Regions from separate parts of the Pseudomonas sp. 2024-210 genome, predicted to be linked through region 1. Evidence: predicted binding sites of a transcription regulator. Region 1 holds the regulator's gene; the other holds the start of a gene.
The links. Region 1 encodes sigma-54, which starts transcription at its own class of promoters, with help from an activator protein. Its sites were predicted from a motif close to ANTGGCATNNANNTTGCTNT; they were not measured.
Positions count from the first base shown of each region.

Region 2: the regulator sigma-54 is predicted to act here: its motif matches at 3,178-3,197, upstream of fliD (flagellar filament capping protein FliD).

Region 1 covers NZ_JBJGEJ010000001.1:426,125-430,839, forward strand. Annotated here, with positions in the region: gene ACI7MX_RS01975 (HAD family hydrolase) at 1-250, shown strand, start outside; gene lptC (LPS export ABC transporter periplasmic protein LptC) at 259-831, shown strand; gene lptA (lipopolysaccharide transport periplasmic protein LptA) at 818-1,363, shown strand; gene lptB (LPS export ABC transporter ATP-binding protein) at 1,363-2,088, shown strand; gene ACI7MX_RS01995 (RNA polymerase factor sigma-54) at 2,327-3,820, shown strand; gene hpf (ribosome hibernation-promoting factor, HPF/YfiA family) at 3,897-4,211, shown strand; gene ptsN (PTS IIA-like nitrogen regulatory protein PtsN) at 4,224-4,688, shown strand; gene rapZ (RNase adapter RapZ) at 4,691-4,715, shown strand, end outside.
Region 2 covers NZ_JBJGEJ010000022.1:39,620-44,334, forward strand. Annotated here, with positions in the region: gene ACI7MX_RS21335 (flagellar hook-length control protein FliK) at 58-1,131, opposite strand; gene ACI7MX_RS21340 (hypothetical protein) at 1,135-1,452, opposite strand; gene fliS (flagellar export chaperone FliS) at 1,436-1,819, opposite strand; gene fliD (flagellar filament capping protein FliD) at 1,828-3,153, opposite strand; gene flgN (flagellar export chaperone FlgN) at 4,178-4,612, opposite strand; gene flgM (flagellar biosynthesis anti-sigma factor FlgM) at 4,609-4,715, opposite strand, start outside.

The DNA.
Region 1 (4,715 bases):
GGACGAGCTTCTCGGCCAACTCAACCTAAGCTATGAACAGGTTGCTTATTTGGGCGATGACCTCCCCGACTTGCCGGTTATCCGCCGCGTAGGCTTGGGCATGGCGGTCGCCAATGCGGCCAGTTTTGTTCGTCAGCACGCCCATGGTGTCACTCAGGCGCGAGGCGGCGAAGGTGCAGCACGTGAATTTTGCGAGCTGATTCTGCGTGCCCAAGGCCGCCTTGATGCTGCCCTCGCCGCCTACCTATAGAGCTTTATATGCTGAGCAAAAAGATTCGCAACATTCTGCTATTCACAGTCATTGCTGCACTGTTTGCAGCCGTGGGCTACTGGAATATCAGCCCGGAGCGCTTTCTCGACAGTCCACCCGTGGCTGTGGATGACGGCGCCATTGACTACTACGCCCTGAACACGCGCAGCCTTCAATATTTACCGGACGGTAAGTTGCAGTACGAAATGACAGCCGACAAAGTTGAACACTTGAAGGCGTCCGAAGTCACCTTGCTGACCACGCCCGACCTGCAAATGTATCGCGGCACAGCTTATCCGTGGCACGTGCAAAGCGAGCGCGGCGAAGTAAACCCAGACGGTACTGAAGTTGAGCTGATCGACTCGGTACGTGTGGCACGCACAGACGAAAAAGATCGCACTACGATTATTACCAGCACCCGCATGACTGTTTTCCCACAGAAGCAATATGCGCAGACCGACCGAGACGTTAGAATCGACGGCGCTGGCGGTGTAACGACTGGCAAGGGAATGAAAGCATATTTGAAAGACGGCAGGATGGACCTGCTGTCCAACGTAAGAGGACAGTATGAGTCTCGTTAAAACCCTCCCATTATTGCTCAGCCTGAGCGCAGCACTGGGAAGCGCGAGCGCCTGGGCTCTGCCGAACGACAATGAACAGCCTATTCGCATCCAGGCTAATGAAGCGCAGCTGGATGACAAAAAAGGGGTCGCTACCTACAAGGGCGACGTCATCATCACCCAAGGCTCGATGAAGATTACCGGCAACACGGTAACCATCACTCGCAACGCTGCGGGCGAAATTGACGTTGTGACTTCGGTGGGCAACCTGGCTTATTTCGAGCAATTGCAAAAAGCCACTGACCCCAAGCCCGTACAGGCTTACGCCGTAACGATTCAATACCATGCGCCTCAAAACCGCATCGTACTGATCGACAAGGCCAAGGTTATCAATGACGGCAACACCACCGAAGGCGAGAAAATCGTCTACGACACCGTCAAGCAAGTGGCTAACGCTGGCCGTGCCAATGGCACCAATGTCACCACACCGCGACCACGCATCGATATGGTGATCCAGCCGAAGAAGAAAACCGACCAGCAGAAGGCCCAGTAATGGCTACTCTGAAAGCCCAGCATTTGGCTAAAAGCTATAAAAGTCGCCAAGTGGTACGCGATGTCAGCTTGTCGATCGACAGCGGGCAAATCGTAGGCTTGCTTGGGCCTAACGGCGCAGGCAAGACCACGTGCTTTTATATGATTGTCGGCCTGGTACAGGCCGATCAGGGCCGTGTGCTGATCGATGATCTGGATGTCAGCCACCAACCCATGCACGGCCGCGCACGGGCTGGTATCGGTTATTTGCCTCAGGAAGCGTCAATCTTTCGCAAGCTGTCGGTTGCCGATAACATCATGGCGATTCTCGAAACGCGCAAGGAGCTCGACAAAGCCGGTCGTCGCAAAGAGCTGGAAAGCCTGCTGCAGGAATTCCATATCACTCACATTCGCGACAGCCTGGGCATGAGTTTGTCCGGTGGCGAGCGACGCCGGGTTGAAATTGCCCGCGCTCTGGCTACTGCGCCCAAGTTCATCCTGCTCGACGAACCTTTTGCCGGCGTTGACCCTATTTCCGTGGGTGATATCAAACAGATCATTCACCACCTCAAAGCCAAAGGCATTGGGGTGTTGATCACGGATCACAACGTGCGTGAAACCCTCGATATCTGCGAAACAGCCTACATCGTCAACGACGGTCAACTGATCGCAGAAGGCGACGCTGAAACCATTTTGGCCAACAAACTGGTCCGCGAAGTGTATCTGGGGCATGAGTTCCGCTTGTAAACCCTCAAGTGAGTGCCTCTTTTAGCGATAAACCTTGAACTTCACTATGACGATCAAGGTTTTTTCGCATTTGGGGACCCGCTAGCATGGCGCTTCTGAAAACAACTCAAACTAATTGGAAACGCCCCTAGTCAAACGCACCGGGTTCAGGCATATAATTTGCTTATGTTTGGCGCTCACGCGCCTTGGTAGTGGATGGCGCCATGCGCGCCGGCGAATAAGGTCTTAAGCCCCAGCCATGAAACCATCGCTAGTCCTCAGAATGGGCCAGCAGCTGACGATGACACCCCAGCTGCAACAGGCCATCCGTCTGCTCCAATTGTCTACCCTGGATCTGCAACAGGAAATCCAGGAGGCTCTGGAATCCAATCCAATGCTCGAGCGCCAGGAAGAAGGCGACGACTTCGACAATTCGGACCCTCTGGCCGATAACATCGAGCAAAAGCCCAATAACGATATTCAGGAACCTTCCTATCAGGAATCCACACCCACGGTGGACAACCTGGAAGAAGGCGAATGGAATGAACGCATTCCAAACGAACTGCCTGTCGACACCGCCTGGGAAGACGTCTACCAAACCAGCGCGAGCAGCCTGCCAAGCAACGATGATGACGAGTGGGACTTCACCACCCGCACATCGGCCGGCGAAAGCCTGCAAAGCCACCTGCTGTGGCAATTGAATCTGGCCCCTATGTCAGACACTGACCGGCTGATCGGCGTAACGCTGATTGACTGCATCAACAATCAGGGGTATCTCGACGAGTCACTGGACGAAATCCTTGAGGCATTCGACCCGGAACTCGACATTGAACTCGACGAGATCGAAGCCGTTCTGCACCGCATTCAGCAATTCGAACCGGCCGGTATTGGCGCACGCAACCTCAGCGAGTGTTTGCTTCTTCAATTGCGCCAACTGCCGTCCAAAACGCTCTGGCTCAATGAAGCCAAGCGCTTGGTGACTGACTACATCGACCTTCTGGGCGCCCGCGATTACAGTCAGCTTATGCGCCGCATGAAGCTCAAGGAAGATGAGCTGCGCCAAGTCATTGAACTGATACAAAGCCTCAACCCGCGCCCTGGCTCGCAGATCGAGTCCAGCGAAGCCGAATACGTGGTGCCGGACGTGATTGTGCGCAAAGACAATGAGCGCTGGCTGGTCGAGCTCAATCAGGAGTCCATGCCGCGCTTGCGGGTAAACCCTCAATACGCGGGGTTTGTGCGCCGCGCGGATACCAGCGCCGACAACACCTTCATGCGCAATCAGTTGCAAGAAGCCCGCTGGTTTATCAAAAGCCTGCAAAGTCGCAATGAAACGCTGATGAAAGTGGCGACGCAAATCGTCGAGCACCAGCGCGGCTTTCTGGAATATGGCGATGAAGCCATGAAGCCTTTGGTGCTGCATGACATTGCCGAAGCGGTAGGCATGCACGAGTCGACCATTTCCCGGGTGACTACGCAAAAGTTCATGCACACGCCCCGCGGCATTTATGAGTTGAAGTACTTTTTTTCGAGCCACGTCAGCACTTCTGAAGGGGGCGAATGTTCGTCCACAGCGATCCGCGCCATCATTAAAAAACTGGTGGCGGCTGAAAATCAGAAAAAGCCGTTGAGTGACAGCAAGATCGCTGGTTTACTGGAGGCACAAGGTATTCAAGTGGCCCGTCGCACCGTCGCGAAGTACCGCGAATCCCTCGGGATAGCGCCTTCCAGCGAGCGCAAGAGATTGATGTAAGCCACGGGCCACCGCGTTTCAGTGGCAGGCTGTTCGGCCTGCCACTCTAGGCAATGGCAACCGAAGGAGAAACTGCATGCAAATCAACATCAGTGGACAGCATCTGGAAGTCACCGACGCGTTACGTGCTTACATAGGCGAAAAATTCAAACGACTGGAGAACCATTTCGACAAGATCACCAATGCCCAGGTCATCATGAAAGTCGAAAAACTTCAGCAGAAGATTGAAGCCACCCTGCACATACCCAAGGGTCCAAAGGAAGTCGTTGCGAACGCAGAGCATAATGATATGTATGCTGCCATCGACCTGCTCGCTGACAAGCTCGATCGCCAACTGAAAAAACATAAGGAAAAGTCCCAAAGCCTGCTTCAGGGCGCAACGGGGCGTTAATACTCCATACCCATGATTCGACTTGAAAATATCCTGACCCCCGGCCGCTCCCTTGTGAATGTGCCGGGCGGCAGTAAAAAGCGCGTTCTCGAACAAACTGCCAAGCTGATTCACGATCAGGTGCCTGATCTGGCCATGCAGGACGTTTACGAGAGTTTGCTTGCCCGTGAAAAACTGGGTTCCACCGGTTTTGGTAACGGCATCGCCATACCTCATTGCCGCCTCAAGGGTTGCGAGTCGCCTGTCAGCGCCTTGTTGCACCTCGATGCGCCCATAGATTTCGACGCCATTGATGGCGCGCCGGTCGACCTGCTATTCGTTTTGCTCGTGCCTGAAGCGGCCACCGATGCTCATCTGGAACTGCTTAGGCAGATCGCCAGCATGCTCGACCGCAAAGACGTGCGCGACAAACTGCGCGCAGCCAGCAGCAACGAAGCGCTGTATCAGGTTGTTCTGGACGTACAGAACGGTCATTAATCATGCGCTTAGTCATCGTTAGCGGAC
Region 2 (4,715 bases), on a different contig from region 1:
GTCTTTCACTACACATGAAGTTCAATTTGGGCGTGGTGCAAGCGCCGCTTTCTTCGGCTACACCGTGACAAGCACGTCACTGCCATATCCTTTGGACACACTGTCCGCCATCTGTACTTCTTCCATCGCCTGAGCAATGACGGATTCATGCTGCTGGCGCGCCTGCTCTCGAGACGACTGCCCTCGGGAATCGCTGGAAACTTGCACGTCAACGTGAAGCAGGTTCTGCTGCACCAACTCTTGACGCATGCGCTCACTGGAATGCGCGAGCAAGCGGGCAACATCGGTCTGGGCGGCCGAGATATGCACACTCAAGCGACCGGACTCATGACTGATGAAAATTTCAAGGCTGCCCAGCTCCGGCGGATCCAGCCGAATGGTGGCCTGCTGAAAGCGCTGCTGGACCTGGATTTCAACGGTTTCACGCAAGGCATTGAGCATTTGCTCACCCCAGCGCGCTTGCGGGGCTACCAACTTGAGCCCTCGCTCAAGCACAGGCTCTGAAGAGGCTGTTGCGCCTGCCAGGACAGGTTGGGGGACCGTCACGTCAGCCAATTCCAAACCCACTGGCGCTGCATTCGGCAAGCCTGACCACTGGCTCACTGCGGGTGCGGCTGTTGCGACGCTCATGACGGGCGTGGCCGTCCACGTTACCCCTCGGCCTGGCATCAAGGTTTGGGTATCGAGCGACAACGCCATGCGTTCACCCTCCCCCTGTTTTGCACGGCTCTGCGTCATGGCCGCATCAAGCAATGGCAACGGTTCGTTAACCCCCAGCACCCCTGCATCAGCCGCCAGCCGTTTCAATACGCCCGCAGAAGACAAGGGCGGTGCAGAGGTGGTGTTTGAGTCGAGGACCTGCACATTGACTGCTTGCTGGTTGAGCATCATCAGCAGCCATTGCTGGGGATCCACCAGCGCTTCGACAGCGGCCGCTTGCTGCGCTTGATCTTGTAGCGGCACGTACTCAGCGGGCATTTCAGTCAGCGGCAACGGCAGCTCAAGCTCGGAAGCTTGCGGAATATAGATCACCTGTGCGAGCGCCTCGATAGCACCCTCCACCTCAGCGTCAGGCGCAGGGTGCGCCACCAACGGGCTGGAACCACCGAGCAAAGAAAGCGATGCGGGCATGGCTTAGTTCACTCCTTGCAGACTGTCAGCCAATGAATAGGCCTGACGCCCTTCTGCATATTCGGTGTGGTTTGCCAACATCTGGCTCAAGCGCGCACATTCGCGTGCGCAAGCCTGCAAGGCATGACCGTGCAACGCCTTGAGCGGCGCCAGTTTGAGTCGGGTTTCGTCGTTAAAGGGCTGGGCATTCTGCAAGCCCTCAAGGCATTGTCGGATCAACCCGTCGACCTGGCCGATACGCACCCAGTCTTCCCTGGCCAAGGCTTCGGCGAGCAACCCTTGTAGCTGGGCCAGACGACTAAAGTCAGTTGCGGGCGGCATTGACACCCTCCCAGCCTTCGCGAATTTGCTCCAGCAGGTGCGTGACTTCGTCTATTGCGCTGAGCGACAACGAAGCACTGACCTCCACCAGACGATGCAGGCAATAGTCATAAAGGCGCGACAGACTGATGACCAACTCCCCGCCCTGTTCATGATCGAGAGTGCTGTTGAGCGCGTTGATGATGTTCATGCATTTCTCCAGCGACTGCCCTTTGAGATCGTAATGCCGGGTTTCAATGTGCCCACGGGCGCGAGACAACTCATCCAGCAGCCCATCGAACAACACCAGCACCAACTGATAAGGCGAGGCGCAAGACACTTGGGTATCGAGGTCGATTGCGCGGTAGTTGTCATAGCCATCATTCATTTTTCAGATCATCCGAACATGCTGAAGGTTTGTTCCATCGCTGCCATAACTTGCGCCAACTGGGTGTACTGCTTGAGATAGCGCTGATAGTGATTCTGGTATTTGATCTCCAGATCCTCGTATTTCTCATCGACCCGTTGCAGCAGGTTATTGAGGTTATCCTTGCGCGCCTTCATGGCCCCTGTACTGCCGCTGGTGTAGGTGCCGAGCCTTTTATCGAGGCTTTCGAGCAAATTTCCGGTGCCTGAAAAGAGTTTTTCGAAACCCTCCGGGTTTGCATCCAGCATTTTTTCGAAGGCTTTGGTATCCACCTTGAGCTTGCCGTCCGATCCTGCCAGCACACCAAACTCCATCAGCGTGACCCCGCCAAATGGTGTGCGCAGTACCGAGTTGAGCATGGCCTCGATGGCACGGATGCTTGAGTCGCCTGCCAGTGCGCCGCGCTCGCCGTTTTCCCCTCCCGAACCGGTCAGGTCATCGAAGGTACTCAACATGGTATTGATCGCAGTGACAAACTCATTGAGCTTGTCATTGGTCGCGGTTTGGTCACGGCTGATATTGACGGTCAGCGGCTCGTCCCCAGCTTCATGCACTTTGCTGAACGTCAGGCTGACGCCTTCGATCATGTCCTTGAAGGTGTTAGAACTTTGCTGCAGCTTCATCCCGTTGGCGTCAGCTCCCAGATAGACAATGGCGTCCTGGGCCCTGGACAACTCCTGTGCGGTTCCCAGACTGGTTTCCAGCGGGCTGCCTGCAGCATCTGTGCGCATTTCAATGGCGTACTGCTCGCCTGTTTCTTCGGCGCTCAACACCATCGTCACCTCACCGCCGCTGCGCACCAGCGTGGCTTTGACGCCCTCGTTATCCGGGTGATTATTAATCGCCGAAGCCAGCTCATCCTGGGACAGAGCGCCATCGCCGTTACTGTCCGCAGCGGCGAGATCGACGGCAAATTCGACGCCATCCTGTTTGATATACAAATTGCCCGAGTCGGCAGCATCATCACCCAGACCACTGAGCGCGACTTGATGCCGACTGGCCAGTTGTTCCACAAAAAACTGGTAGCTGCCTTCTTTGGCACTGGCACCAAGGGTGGCGCTGGCGATCCCTTCAGCGCTGAAGGTGGCCGCATTGATCAGCATGCTTTTGTCAGCACCCTTGAAGCTTTTGATCGCATTGCCCAAGGCTTTGAGCGCTGTATCCAGGGCGGTGACTGCTTCCAGCTGGGCCTTGTATTTGGTCTCGTTACGCTGGGCCTGCGCTAATTCGCGCTGGACTTCATATTCAGCGAGAAGTTTGGCTTGAGCCTGGATGTAGTCGGTATCGATAGCCATGAACGTGCTCTCCTTGGTTGCTTGTTAGCAAAACCGGTGCCAATAGATAACTTGTTGTTTTATATGGATTATTTTCTGTTCTTATGAAGCGGTGCTTCCGGTTTTCAGCTAGAGGGTTTAACTGGGCCGGAAAGGTTGTTTCCGGATTATTCGGCTCAGAAGTCCGCAGGATTTAAAGGCGACATAAAGCGGGGATTGATTAAGGGCAATAAGTTTGAATAGAGGGAATTAAGGGAGAGATATTCGCTTTTAGCTTTTAGCTTTTAGCTTTTAGCTTTTAGCTTTTAGCTTTTAGCTTTTAGCTTTTAGCTTTTAGCTTTTAGCTTTCAAAACAATGCTACTGCCGCCACCTAAACAGTGAAGCCAACACTGAGGCCCCTTACAGGAGGCTGAACGCAGGTGCTGTTATGGGGGTGGCGAGGGAGGACGCCGAGCCAGCCGCGATCGAGCCAAGGATGGCCCGTCGCGGCGTGCCCCCGTAACAGTGCCGGAGAGAAGGCACCGGGCGAGCCTAGGCGAGGTCGGCCGTATGGTAGGGCGCAGACCTTTTGGGTACTTTTGGGATGGTCCGACACTCGGCGTTTGCCAAAAGTACCTCGCTGTAAAAGCGAAAACTTTAGTTCAGCTAGACACATGCAATGGATATGTACACGAAGCTTTTAATTGGCCAGCGTACATATCCATTAGGTGTATTAAGACGTTCTACGGGTTTCGCCCTTACGGCGAGGTACTTTTGTCAAACAGCCACAAAAGTACCCAAAAAGGCCTTGCCCCTGCGTACGGCCCTCGCTGCGCTCAGGTGCCCCTCGCTCCAGTCCCGCTCCGTGGGCACGCCGTGACGGGCCATCCATGGCCCAACACGGCTCTCCCTGCATCCTTGCCGGTCGACCCACTCCGCGAAACCTCCACTCGGCCTCCCGACGGGGCAGCAGATCAAGATCAAAAGCAAGATCAAAAGCAAAGCGAGAGCAAGAGCAGTGCAACTGCGCATCAAAGAGCTCGGTAACTATTACCCCTATTTAATTCAATACCCCGGCGCGTACAGATCCCCCGCCTGTGGGTCCAGCAACCGCTGAACAATATCACTCTGCATTGCTAATACTTTCCCATTGTGCTCGTTCAGCAAAAGACACCGCTCAGCGCTGCTCACCACGTCTTTCCAGGCTGTTTCTAAGCATGCTCGCCGTTCTGGCGCGAAATAACCCATCAGCGTATCCATTGCCTGACTCTCCCCGCGAAGCTGGAAGGCCCCCATCACTTTGCTGCGACGACGGGCACGCCCTCGTACCGCATCGAGCAACGGCAGGATGCACTCATTGACCACGTTGATTTCTACCGTGTCACGGGCCAGCAATAGCGCATAAAGACGCGTCATGTGCTCATTGAGCAGGGCAAAATCCCTGACGTCATCGAACACATCCTGCTCAATGATGCTGAGCAGCTGATCACGTTGATTCAACGGTTATCACCCCGGTGATAAACCAGCATCTCGGCCGCCAGTGCAGTACTGTCAGTCACAATTTCGCCCGCCGCCACGGCGGCTTTAAGGCGCGCGACTTTAT